One region of the Caldanaerobacter subterraneus subsp. tengcongensis MB4 genome, then DNA from elsewhere that is predicted to be linked to it. Evidence: riboswitches for the same ligand, from Rfam matches in the RefSeq annotation. Region 1 holds a riboswitch; each other region holds the start of a gene.

Region 1 (3,969 bases):
AGTAGTTCTTATACTTTCTTTCATCATTTCTTCCCATTTTTTCTTATCGTTGTAGTAGGTGGGTACTACTTTATTGAGAAGCACATCATATAGAGCTTCTGCATCGTGCTTGTCAAGTTCCTCAAAGTTGTCTGATTCAAACCCATCTCCGAATTGCCAACCATTTACTCCATCAATGCAGGCTTCTGGCCACCAGCCATCGAGGATGCTCAAATTTAAAACGCCGTTCATTGCAGCCTTCATGCCCGATGTACCGCTTGCCTCAAGAGGCCTTCTTGGGTTGTTAAGCCATACGTCTGCGCCGCGAGTGAGCATTTTCCCGATCGTCATATCATAGTCTTCCAAAAATACTACACTTTCAGGGTATTTCTTTGTCATCTTAACAATTCTTGCGACAATTTCTTTGCCCACGTCGTCCAATGGATGGCCTTTTCCTGAAAAGACAATTTGTATTTTTCTGTCTCTCAAATATTCACCGATGGCCTTTTCATTTGTGAAGATAAGGTCGCTTCTTTTATAAGGAGCAGCTCTTCTTGAAAAACCTATAAGGAGTTTGTCTGCGTCTAGTTTCACTCCTGTCTTTTTATATACAAAATCTATTAACTCTTTTTTCAAAAGGTTGTGGGTTTCCAAAAGACCTGTTCCTTTTTTGTAAGCTTCTGTTATCCTCTTGTCCACCCACGTACCTCTATGAATTCCGTTGGTTATAGAAATGATGGGGGCTTTGTTCTCTATATGTTGCCACATTTTGTTAGCAGTTTGGCCATGCAATTTTGATACACCGTTTGCAATTTTAGAAAGTCTTAGTCCTGCTACAGTCATGTTAAAAGGTACCCCACCTATTTGAGCCAACTGTTCTATAGTAAGCCCGTTGTTTGCTCCCATGTACATTAAAAGTTCCAAGTCGTGAGATTCGTTTCCTTCTTTTACAGGGGTGTGAGTTGTAAAAACTATTTCTTTGCGGGTGGCTTCCCAAGCCTCTTCAAAAGACATCCCTTGATTTTCCATTTTTTCTCTTATAAGCTCAATACCAGCCAGAACTGCATGCCCTTCGTTGAAGTGGTAGATGTCAACATCAATTCCTAAGGCTCTTAAAGCTCTTACACCGCCAATTCCTAGCACAATCTCCTGCGCAACCCTTTCCTCACCAAACCATCCGTAAAGCTGGCCTGTTATCCATCTGTCGCCGTTTTCAGGAATGTCTGTGTCTAAGAGGTATAAAGGGGCATTGTCAAAACTATCCACTAGCCAGACTTTGCAGTAGACATCTTTATTTCTTATCTTTACTTTGACCTTTACCCCTGTGTCTTTTAAAAAGTCGTAATTGCGGGTATAATTGCGGTATGCATCGTAAGGATAGCCGTCTTCACCGATATGCTGTTCAGTGTAACCCTGTTTCCAAAGTATTCCTATCCCTACGACTGGAAGACCCATTTCCTTTGCGGCTTTAAGGTAATCCCCTGCTAGAATGCCTAAACCTCCAGCGTAAAGCTTGAAGTTAGATTCAAGGCCGTATTCCATGCAGAAATAAGCTACTCTTGGCAGTTTTTTGTTTTCCATATTAATCCTCCTTATTTGCAACAGTAGTTAACTATATTATAATATTAAACCTCTGGTTATGCAAGTGTTTGCACAAAAAAGAAATGGAGGAGCGGATGAAATTGAAAATTTTCTATTGACATAAAAGTAAAAAGGTAGTATGATAAAGAGTAAATAATTTTAACAATTTAATACTTTAAAATCTCTTATCAAGAGAGGTGGAGGGACTGGCCCGATGAAACCCGGCAACCAGCCTTAGGGCATGGTGCCAATTCCTGCAGCGGTTTCGCTGAAAGATGAGAGATTCTTGTAGTCTCTTCTTTTAGCGAAGGGACTTTTTTATTTTTAAAAAAGGAGGGGCATTAAATGTTGAAAAATGAAAAGCTGTGTAATAAACTTAAAGAAAAGAAATTTGTAATAACTGTGGAAATTTCTCCCCCCAAAGGGATAGATGTAACTAAAACTATCGAGGAAGCTCGAAAACTTAAAGGTGTGGCAGATGCTCTCAATATAACTGATTCACCGATGGCAAATATGAGGATGAGCCCCATAGCCTTGGCGCATATACTTCAGGACCACCTTAACATTGAAACTATTTTTCATCTAACCTGCAGAGATAGAAATCTCATAGGGCTTCAATCAGAGCTTTTAGGAGCTTACGCCCTGGGGGTTAGAAATATACTAGCTTTAACCGGTGATAATCCTTCTTTGGGAGATACACCCCAAGCGAGGGGAGTCTACGATGTAGATTCTGTAGGCCTTTTGAAGATTATAAAAGCTTTGAATTCAGGTTTTGATTACAATGGGAATAAGCTCGATTATCCTACTTCTTTCTGTGCAGGAACTACTGCCAATCCGAATGACTTGAGGGATGAGGCCATAGAAAAGCTGCATGTGAAAGTAGAAGCAGGAGCTGAATTTATACAGACCCAACCGGTGTATGATGAGGAGATTCTTTTTAAGTTTTTGGACAAAGTAAAAGATCTGAAAGTACCTGTCCTTGTGGGAATACTGCCTTTAAAAAGCTATAAAATGGCTTTAAGATTGATGGAGAAAGTGCCAGGGATTGAAATACCAGAAAAAGTTATAAAAAGGCTCCAACATGGCGGAAAAGAGGAAGGAATAAACTTATCCGCCGAGTTTATAAAGAACATAAAAAGTGAAGTTGCGGGGATTCACATAATGCCCATGGGAAGTGTAGACTTTGTTTTTGATATAATCTCTAAAGTGGAAGGAATAGCTATAAGTGCTAAAAAGGCTGAGACGAAGTAATGGGGGGATGAAAGTGGTAGATATTTTTAAAGAATGTGAAAATAGGGTTGTCGTTTTTGACGGTGCTATGGGGACACAGCTTCAGGAAAGGGGACTTAAAGCCGGGGAATGCCCTGAGTATATAAACTTAAAAATGCCTGAGGTGGTTTTTGACATACACAAAGCCTATATTGAGGCTGGAGCCGAAGTCATAGAGACTAATACTTTTGGGGCAAACAGAATAAAACTTGCAAAATACGGACTTGAGGACAAAGTAGAAGAGATTGTAACGAAAGGGGTGGAAATAGCGAGAAAGGCGGCGGGAGATCGTCCAGTAGCCCTCTCTGTTGGCCCAACAGGTGAACTTCTTGCTCCATTTGGAGATATGACTTTTGATGAGGCTTATGAGGTTTTCAAGGAAGTGGTAGTAGCCGCTGAAAAAGCAGGAGCAGACATTGTGATCATAGAAACCATGTCAGATATGTTGGAGGCAAAAGCTGCAATTTTAGCAGCTAAGGAAAACACCAATATGAAGGTCATATGTACCATGACTTTTCAGGAAGACGGACGAACACTTATGGGTTCGGACCCTGTGACGGTAGTAGTAAGTCTACAGGGTTTGGGACTTGATGCAATAGGAGTTAACTGTTCTACAGGGCCGGATAAAATGGTAAAAGTTGTTGAAAAGATGGCTCAAGTGGCGCGTATTCCCATAATTGCTCAGCCGAATGCCGGTATGCCTGTCATAAGGGACGGGAAAACAGTTTACGATTTAAAACCTGAGGAATTTGCCAGTTTCTTTCCACAACTTGTTGAAAAAGGCGCTTGTATAGTAGGAGGTTGTTGCGGTACTACTCCATACTATATAAAACTGGTAAAAAAGGCTGTAGAAAATTTAAAGCCTAAAAAGCTGGAAAATAAATTTACAGCTCTGTCTTCAAATACCCGCACAGTTTTTATAGGCAAAGAATACCCTTTAAGGGTGATAGGAGAGAGGATTAATCCTACAGGAAAGAAAAAATTAAGCGGAGCTCTTTTGTCAGGAGATGTCAATTTAGCTGTTGAGGAAGCTTTGAAGCAGCAAAAGTGCGGGGCCGAAATATTAGATGTCAATGTAGGGGTGCCTGGGATAGAGGAAGAGGAAATGTTGCCAAAGGTAGCGTTTGAAGTTGAAAAGGC
Region 2 (3,969 bases), 1.2 Mb from region 1:
AGGTAAAGTTATTGACATTTTCTTTGTCCAGTAATCTATATAGGGTGTGCCTGTTTTGTCAATATAGAAAGTCGCCATTTTACCGTTTGAAGCAGGGTCTGTTATTAAATTTCCGTCTTTGACTGTTGCACCTATCACAAATCCCGTTTTTGTATCAAAGAAGTCACCATTTATGGCTGCTACAGCTCCATAAGAATTTGCCATTTCTCTTATAGGCATCCTTTCCTTTATGCCGGAGGGGCTAAAAATGACAGAAAGGTCCAGATAAGGGTCTTTTAAGTCAATTTTTAAAATGTTTATATTGATAAATCCTTCAGGGGTAAAATAAAGGAGGTTTGTGTGAGTGACTCCTTTAGTCACTATTTGTGTCTGTTCCTTTGATTCTAAGACAGTATAAGCTGCCTTTACATTTTCCACTGAAAATGCGATTACCAGCAGTATGATGAGGATAGAAATTAGCTTTCTTGAGAATATTTTCAATTTTCTTCCTCCTTTGTTGAATATATTTTCTTCTACAGGTGAATTATACCACAGGTATATTACAGTCGTGTTACACAAATATTAAGATTTAATTAAATTTGGCGCATTCTTTAAAAAGAGGGAGAATAAAAGAGTATAAGCGAGGAAAATGGCTGTTTTTAAGGTTTTATACCTGTTGTTTAAATTCAATTTTTTTATTATAATTTATCTTGCTACTGCGGTCGGGATGTAGCGCAGCTGGTAGCGCACGTGCTTTGGGAGCATGGGGTCGGGGGTTCAAGTCCCCCCATCCCGACCAGTGTGGTCGTGTAGCTCAGCTGGGAGAGCACCTGCCTTACAAGCAGGGGGTCATAGGTTCGAGTCCTATCGCGACCACCATTTCAAACTAAATAAAAGCGTGGAGGGATACCCAAGCGGCCAAAGGGGGCAGACTGTAAATCTGCTGGCGTATGCCTTCGATGGTTCAAATCCATCTCCCTCCACCATTTTTAATTTATGAGACCTTTTTAAGGTCTTTTTTATTTTACCTTATTGACTTCAAAAAAGAAAGTAGTATAATATTTTTTAGAAACTAATTTTCTCATGATAAATTTTTGCAAGGGGGAATTTTTATGAGAGAGATGACAAAGAAAAACTTACTGGATGCTTACGCAGGAGAAAGCCAGGCTCACATGAGGTATCAAATTTTTGCTGATGTGGCAGAAAAAGAAGGCAAGCCTAATATTGCCAAACTTTTCAGGGCTATTTCCTATGCAGAACTGGTGCATGCCACAAATCACTATAAAACCCTGGGCGAAGTAGGGGACACAGTAAAAAATTTAGAAAAAGCGATTGAAGGGGAGACTTTTGAGGTAGAGGAGATGTATCCTGCGTATAACGCTGTTGCAGAACTTCAGCAGGAGTCAGGAGCCAAAAAAAGCATTCATTATGCTATTGAAGCAGAAAAGATACATGCAAAACTTTACGCTGAGGCAAAAGAAGCAGCATTAAAAGGGGAAGACTTAAAAATTTCTAAAGTGTACATATGCCCTGTATGTGGATATACATCAGTAGACGTGCTTCCAGAAAAATGTCCTATCTGCGGGGTGCCAAAAGAAAAATTTGTAGCCTTTTAAAGTGCGCTTTTTAGCGCGCTTTTTTGTTTTTACAAAAATATTTGACATACCTTGTAAAGTGTGATATAGTAGACAGCAGAAAATTTAATAACACGCTCTTATCAAGAGAGGTGGAGGGAAAGAGCCCGATGAAACCCGGCAACCTGTCCTTTTAAGGATAAGGTGCCAATTCTCTCAGAAGATTTTTTCTTCTGAAAGATGAGGGTATGCCTCTTCTTTTAGAAGGGGTTTTATTTTGCTCTTAAGGAGGGAAGAAGATGCGTAGACTCTTTACTTCTGAGTCAGTCACTGAAGGGCATCCTGACAAGATCTGTGACCAGATTTCAGATGCCATTTTGGATGAAATTTTAAAAAAAGACCCTTACGCCCGCGTGGCATGTGAGACAGCTGTAACTACCGGCTTGGTTCTGGTAATGGGAGAAATTACTACAGAGTGCTATGTGGACATTCCCAGGATAGCCAGAGACGTCATAAGGGATATAGGCTATACCAGAGCAAAATACGGCTTTGACGCAGACACCTGTGCTGTAATCACTTCCATTGACGAGCAGTCTCCAGACATTGCCATGGGAGTGAATAAGGCTTTAGAAGCAAGAAGAGGAGAGCTGACAGATGCCGAAATCGAGGCAATTGGCGCTGGAGACCAGGGCCTCATGATAGGCTTTGCCTGCGATGAGACAGAAGAGCTCATGCCAATGCCCATAATGCTGGCTCACAAGCTGGCCAGAAGATTGGCTGAGGTCAGGAAAAACGGCACATTGAGCTATCTAAGACCTGATGGAAAAACTCAGGTGACAGTAGAGTACGAGGAAGACAGGCCTGTCAGAGTCGACTCTGTTGTGGTTTCAGCTCAGCATGCTCCTGAGGTTGACCATGACACGATAGAAAAAGACATAATTGAACATGTGGTAAATGTGATTATTCCTGAAAACATGATGGACAAGAACACTAAAATTTTTGTGAATCCTACTGGCAGGTTTGTGCTAGGAGGTCCCCAAGCAGATAGCGGCCTTACAGGGAGAAAGATCATAGTAGATACCTATGGTGGATACGCAAGGCATGGAGGCGGCGCATTTTCAGGGAAAGACCCAACAAAAGTTGACAGGTCAGCAAGTTATGCGGCAAGGTATGTGGCTAAAAACATCGTAGCGGCAGGTCTCGCTAAGAAATGTGAAGTACAGGTGGCGTATGCAATAGGTGTGGCAACACCACTGGAGGTTGAGATAAACACATTTGGGACAGGCAAAATTTCTGATGAAAAAATATCAGAAATTGTAAAGAAAGTTTTTGATTTAAGGCCTGCAGCCATAATAAGAGATTTGGATTTGAGAAGACCTATTTATAGGCAGGTTGCTGCTTATGGCCACTTTGGAAGACATGACTTGGACCTGCCGTGGGAGAAAACAGATAGAGTAGATATATTGAGAAAATTAGCAGGAATATAGTTAAAGCCCGGGTTTTGCCCGGGCTTGTGGCGTTTTTTATATATTTTTTGTAACGCCAGAGATTTTTAAAACCGCTCCGCTAAAATATATTATACATTAGTTTTGACAAAAATAAAAGGCCTAAACCCTTTATATCCTCCTCTAAATAGGTTAAAATTAAGTTGTAAAATATCTTTAACGGGTGGAAAAGCCATGGTAGAAATAGAGGGTGTAGTAGAAGAGATAATCTTTAGAAACGAGCAAAACGGGTATACGGTTCTGGAATTGGATATTGAAGGGGATATGGTGACTGCTGTAGGTGTAATGCCCTTTGTTACGGTGGGAGAGAGAATAAAGGTGCAGGGGGAATGGGTAGTCCATCCTGATTACGGAGACCAGATACGAGTTATCAATTACCAGACTCTTTCTCCCAATACCCTGGAAGGGATAGAGCGCTTTTTAGCATCAGGCCTGATACCTGGGATTGGCCCTGTCACCGCGAGAAAGATTGTAGAAAGATTTGGGCTTGACTCTCTTCATGTTATAGAGACAGAGCCTCACAGGTTGAGGGAGATAAAAGGTTTAAGCGATGAGAAGATAAAGAGAATAAGTGAAGCTTATGAGATGCAGAAGGGAATAAAAGAAGTAATGGTGTTTCTACATCAATTCGGGATTTCTAGCCATATGGCTATAAAAATATACAAAGAATACGGGAATAATGCAATAGAAATCATCAAGCAAAATCCTTACAGACTTGCTGATGACATATTCGGCATAGGATTTAAGACTGCTGACAAAATTGCGGAGAGCTTGGGCATTGACCCGCATTCCACATACCGCATTTCTGCAGGGGCAAGGTATGTTTTAATGCAGTACGCTGCAAATGGGCACACCTATGTGCCAAAAGAACTCTTAAAAAAAGAAACTGCCCAGCTCCTCGAGGTAAGCGA
Region 3 (3,969 bases), 330 kb from region 1:
CGTCTACAGTGGGATTCATCATCCTCGTGTAAATATATCCGTCTTCCTTTAGAGAAAATAAGTCTGCTGCATGCTGCGTGCTCTTAAAGGCAAAGGAGGTAGTTTGGTAGATTGGCAGCGCTACTGCACCAGTAGTAGGGTCAGGTTCCCATCCCTCATGAATTGCTATAGTAGAAAAACCGTATTTTCTCCTCATTCTTCCTCTCCTCTTTCCTAAATTTTTACATTACTTCTACCAAGTTTTCAAACTCGCTTCTCTCTTTTAAATTTTCTTCAGGCAAAACCTTAAAAACAGCCTCCAGTACAGCTACTTTTTCTAATTGCTCTTTTAACCCTTCCACTGTCCCGTTTACTTTCACTATAGCGGTAAAACCATTCCCACCAAATGATGACTTTTCAATAGATACCCAATTCCTTTTTATAAGCTTTAAAACCTCTTTTAAGCCACATACATTGTCTTTTTTGAGCTTCAGCCTTATATAAAAGGTATCAGTAAAACTTTCTTCTCTAAAATTGACTCCTGTAACTTCAGATTTACTGCCCAGTTTATAATTGATGAGTATATCTATCAAATCAGCAACTATTGCATCTCCAGTGGGAAGTTCTCCTGCCCCTCTTCCTATAAAGACATATTCCCCGAAGCTACTTCCCCTCAGTATTATTGCGTTATTGACCCCTTTCACTTTTGAAAGCAAACTATTTTCCGGAATTAAAGTAGGCTCCACTCCTGCCGAAATATAATTTTTAAATTTCTTTGCCCATGCAAAAAGTTTAAACTCATACCCCCATTCTTTTGCTCTTTCTACGTCTTCCTCTTTGATTTCCTCTATCCCCTTCCGAGGTATAATTTCTACCGGGACACTTACGCCAAAGACTCTTTTTACAAGTATGCCAAGCTTAAAAGTTGCGTCAAAGCCTTTCACATCGTAATCAGGGTTAGCCTCAGCATAGCCCAATTCCTGGGCTTCATTAAGAGCTTCCTTATAGCTTTTGCCTTCTCCCATCTTTGTTAGAATGTAATTAGTAGTCCCGTTTACAATGCCACCAATGAAATCCATCTCATCTGTAATTTTTAGCCTGTCTATCTGATGAAGTATAGGTATGGCTCCACCTACACTGGCTTCGCACCTTAAGTACACCCCTTTTTCTGCTGCAATGCTCCCAAGCTCTTCTCCGTACTTTGCGATAAGCTCTTTATTTGCCGTAATCACATGCTTGCCAGAGAGAAGTGCCTTTTTGACGTACTCATAAGCAGGAGAAATTCCGCCTATAGCCTCTATCACCACCTTTATCTCTTCATCCTCCAAAATCTCCCGAGGATCATTAGTCAAAAGCCCTGCTGCATCGACTTTTCTCTTTTTGTGCAAATCCTTCACAAGCACTTTCTTTATCTCCGGATAAAATCCCGTACTCTCCTTGATATATCTCCCTCTAGAATTAACTATTTTAAATACTCCTGTCCCAACAGTTCCAAGTCCCATCAACCCAATCTTTACCCTCATTTTGCACCTCCAGAAAAATTCTTAGGCCCTCTTCAATGAGAAGAGGGCCTAGTAATCACAATTACTCGGCCTCTCCTCTCATCTCTCAGGCTGGGTAACCCCAACCTGCAGGAATTGGCACCAAGCACTTACGTGCCGGTTGCCGGGTTTCATCGGGCCAGTCCCTCCACCACTCTTGATAAGAGGATTGAGCCATTTTATTAAATTTTATGCGTTGTAATCTATATTATCACTTTGAAATTTTAAAGTCAAGAAAAAATTTTCCCTTGCTTTTATTACTAATTTCTGTTATAATAAAGCAAAAGATTGAGGGGGAATTTTTATGGAGAAGTGGCAATGCACAGTATGCGGATACATATACGACCCTGAGAAAGGAGACCCATCACAGGGGATTCCACCAGGCACTCCTTTTGAAGAACTGCCAGATGATTGGGTTTGTCCGGACTGCGGGGCAGGAAAAGACCTGTTTGAAAAGATGTAGGGAGCAGTTGCTCCCTATTTTTGTTGATTTTTTGTGAAAATGTGATTATAATTTTATGCAGTTACTCTAAGTAAAATTCTTGGAGGGTGTTTATTCTTAATGAGTGGAGGTTATAGGAGGCTTACTCCTGAAGAAGCCTTGGAAATTGTAAAAAAAGAGCAAAGAGGAAAACTGAAAATATTCTTGGGATACGCTCCTGGCGTTGGAAAAACTTATGCTATGTTAAACGAAGGAAATAGGCGTCTCAAAAGGGGGCAGGATGTCGTAATAGGCTATGTAGAAACCCATGGAAGAAAGGACACAGAAGCTCAAATAGGAAATTTAGAAATAATACCTCGGAAAAAAATTGAATATCACGGTATGATATTGGAAGAAATGGACGTAGATGCTATAATAGCACGAAAACCCGAAGTAGTTCTAATTGACGAGCTAGCCCATACCAACGCTCCTGGTTCAAAACACAAAAAGAGGTATGAGGATGTCCAAGAAATTCTGGAACACGGAATAAACGTGCTCACTACCCTAAATATACAGCATATAGAAAGCTTAAACGATATAATTCAGCAGATCACAGGAATAGCAGTAAGAGAAACAGTACCTGACAGCATAATAGATAACGCAGATGAAATTGTAGCAGTAGATTTAACTCCAGATGCTCTGATAAACAGACTAAAAAGAGGGGATGTATACCCCTTAAGTAAACTGGATGAATGTCTTTCTAATTTTTTCAGAAAAGGCAATTTAAGTGCTTTAAGAGAATTAATGTTAAGACTCACCGCTGAAGAAGTAGACCTGGAGTTAGAAGAATACATGAAAGAGCACGGAATAGAGGATACATGGGAAACAAATGAGAAAATAATGGTATGCATAACGCCAAATCCTCTATCTAAAAAACTCATACGAAGAGGTGCAAGAAGGGCGAGAAGATTTAAGTGTGACTGGGTTGTCGTATACGTGGACTGCACTCATTTTTTGGCACCAAAACTTACTGAAAAAGACAAAGAAGTTTTAGAAAGTCATTTTATGCTCGCAAAGCAATTAGGTGCAGAAGTTTATACCTTAAGAGGAAAGAGCGTCTCCGATGAACTTTTGAAGTTTGCTAAAAAAATGCACATAACCCAAATAATAATCGGACACTCTCAGAGGTCATGGCTTCAGACCTTGTTTAGAGGCTCTACTGTAATAAAATTGATTAAAAAAGCTAAAAATATCGAGATACACGTAATTCCTTACACAAAATAAAAGCTCAAGGGGTAATGAAAAATGCAGAACAAATTTGGATTTTCCCTTTCAATTTTTCTGTTCACATTAATTCTCACCATGACAATGGTTCTATTTTTCCATAAACCACCTTATATTCCTCTTTTTATAAGCTATATGTTTACATTTTTTGCTTTATTAAAATACTTCTCCGCCAAGGAACTACTAAACATGTCCCTAAAAGGTGTAAAAAGAGGGATAAACGTGATGATAATACTGCTTCTTATAGGAGCACTAGTCGCACTCTGGAAGCAAAATGGAACACTTCCAGCCCTTATATACTACTTTTCCCGCTTTTTAAAGCCACATGGATTCCTTTTGACCTCTTTTGTCATCACCTCAACAATATCCATGATTCTGGGAACCGCTGTGGGAACAGCCAGCACCATTGGAATAGTAATAATTGGACTTGCTCATGCCTTTGGATACCCTCTCCCTGTAGTGGCTGGTGCTGTAATTTCGGGTTCTTTCATAGGAGACAGAACATCCCCTTTGGCAGGAAATGTAGCTCTTCTTTCCGATATGGGAGAAATACAGCAGTACAATGTATTAAAATCTCTGTTTAAAACGGCAATTCCTGTATTTACAATTACAGCTTTTTTGTACTACCTCTTTGACTATCATTTAAATTTTTCTGCCAAATATGACATTAGCAATCTCTTCACAATAATAGTACAGAGCTATCGATTAAGTGCAATATTATTCATCGCACCGCTCACAATAATA

The links. A riboswitch is a leader RNA that binds a small molecule or an ion and turns the genes downstream of it on or off. The one in region 1 is predicted to bind S-adenosylmethionine.
Region 2: another riboswitch for S-adenosylmethionine. It lies ahead of metK (methionine adenosyltransferase); the one in region 1 lies ahead of TTE_RS08660 (methylenetetrahydrofolate reductase).
Region 3: another riboswitch for S-adenosylmethionine. It lies ahead of TTE_RS10275 (homoserine dehydrogenase); the one in region 1 lies ahead of TTE_RS08660 (methylenetetrahydrofolate reductase).

Annotation. Positions count from the first base shown of each region.
Region 1 is NC_003869.1:1,748,143-1,752,111, reverse strand. It holds gene glgP (alpha-glucan family phosphorylase) at 1-1,560, opposite strand, end outside; SAM riboswitch class I at 1,743-1,842, shown strand; gene TTE_RS08660 (methylenetetrahydrofolate reductase) at 1,906-2,811, shown strand; gene TTE_RS08655 (homocysteine S-methyltransferase family protein) at 2,825-3,969, shown strand, end outside.
Region 2 is NC_003869.1:498,553-502,521, forward strand. It holds gene TTE_RS02305 (phosphodiester glycosidase family protein) at 1-474, opposite strand, end outside; tRNA gene TTE_RS02310 (tRNA-Pro) at 703-778, shown strand; tRNA gene TTE_RS02315 (tRNA-Val) at 783-858, shown strand; tRNA gene TTE_RS02320 (tRNA-Tyr) at 880-965, shown strand; gene TTE_RS02325 (rubrerythrin family protein) at 1,092-1,595, shown strand; SAM riboswitch class I at 1,691-1,800, shown strand; gene metK (methionine adenosyltransferase) at 1,853-3,040, shown strand; gene TTE_RS02335 (SF1B family DNA helicase RecD2) at 3,233-3,969, shown strand, end outside.
Region 3 is NC_003869.1:2,074,996-2,078,964, forward strand. It holds gene TTE_RS10270 (homocysteine synthase) at 1-196, opposite strand, end outside; gene TTE_RS10275 (homoserine dehydrogenase) at 222-1,502, opposite strand; SAM riboswitch class I at 1,578-1,687, opposite strand; gene rd (rubredoxin) at 1,825-1,983, shown strand; gene TTE_RS10285 (universal stress protein) at 2,083-3,225, shown strand; gene TTE_RS10290 (Na+/H+ antiporter NhaC family protein) at 3,247-3,969, shown strand, end outside.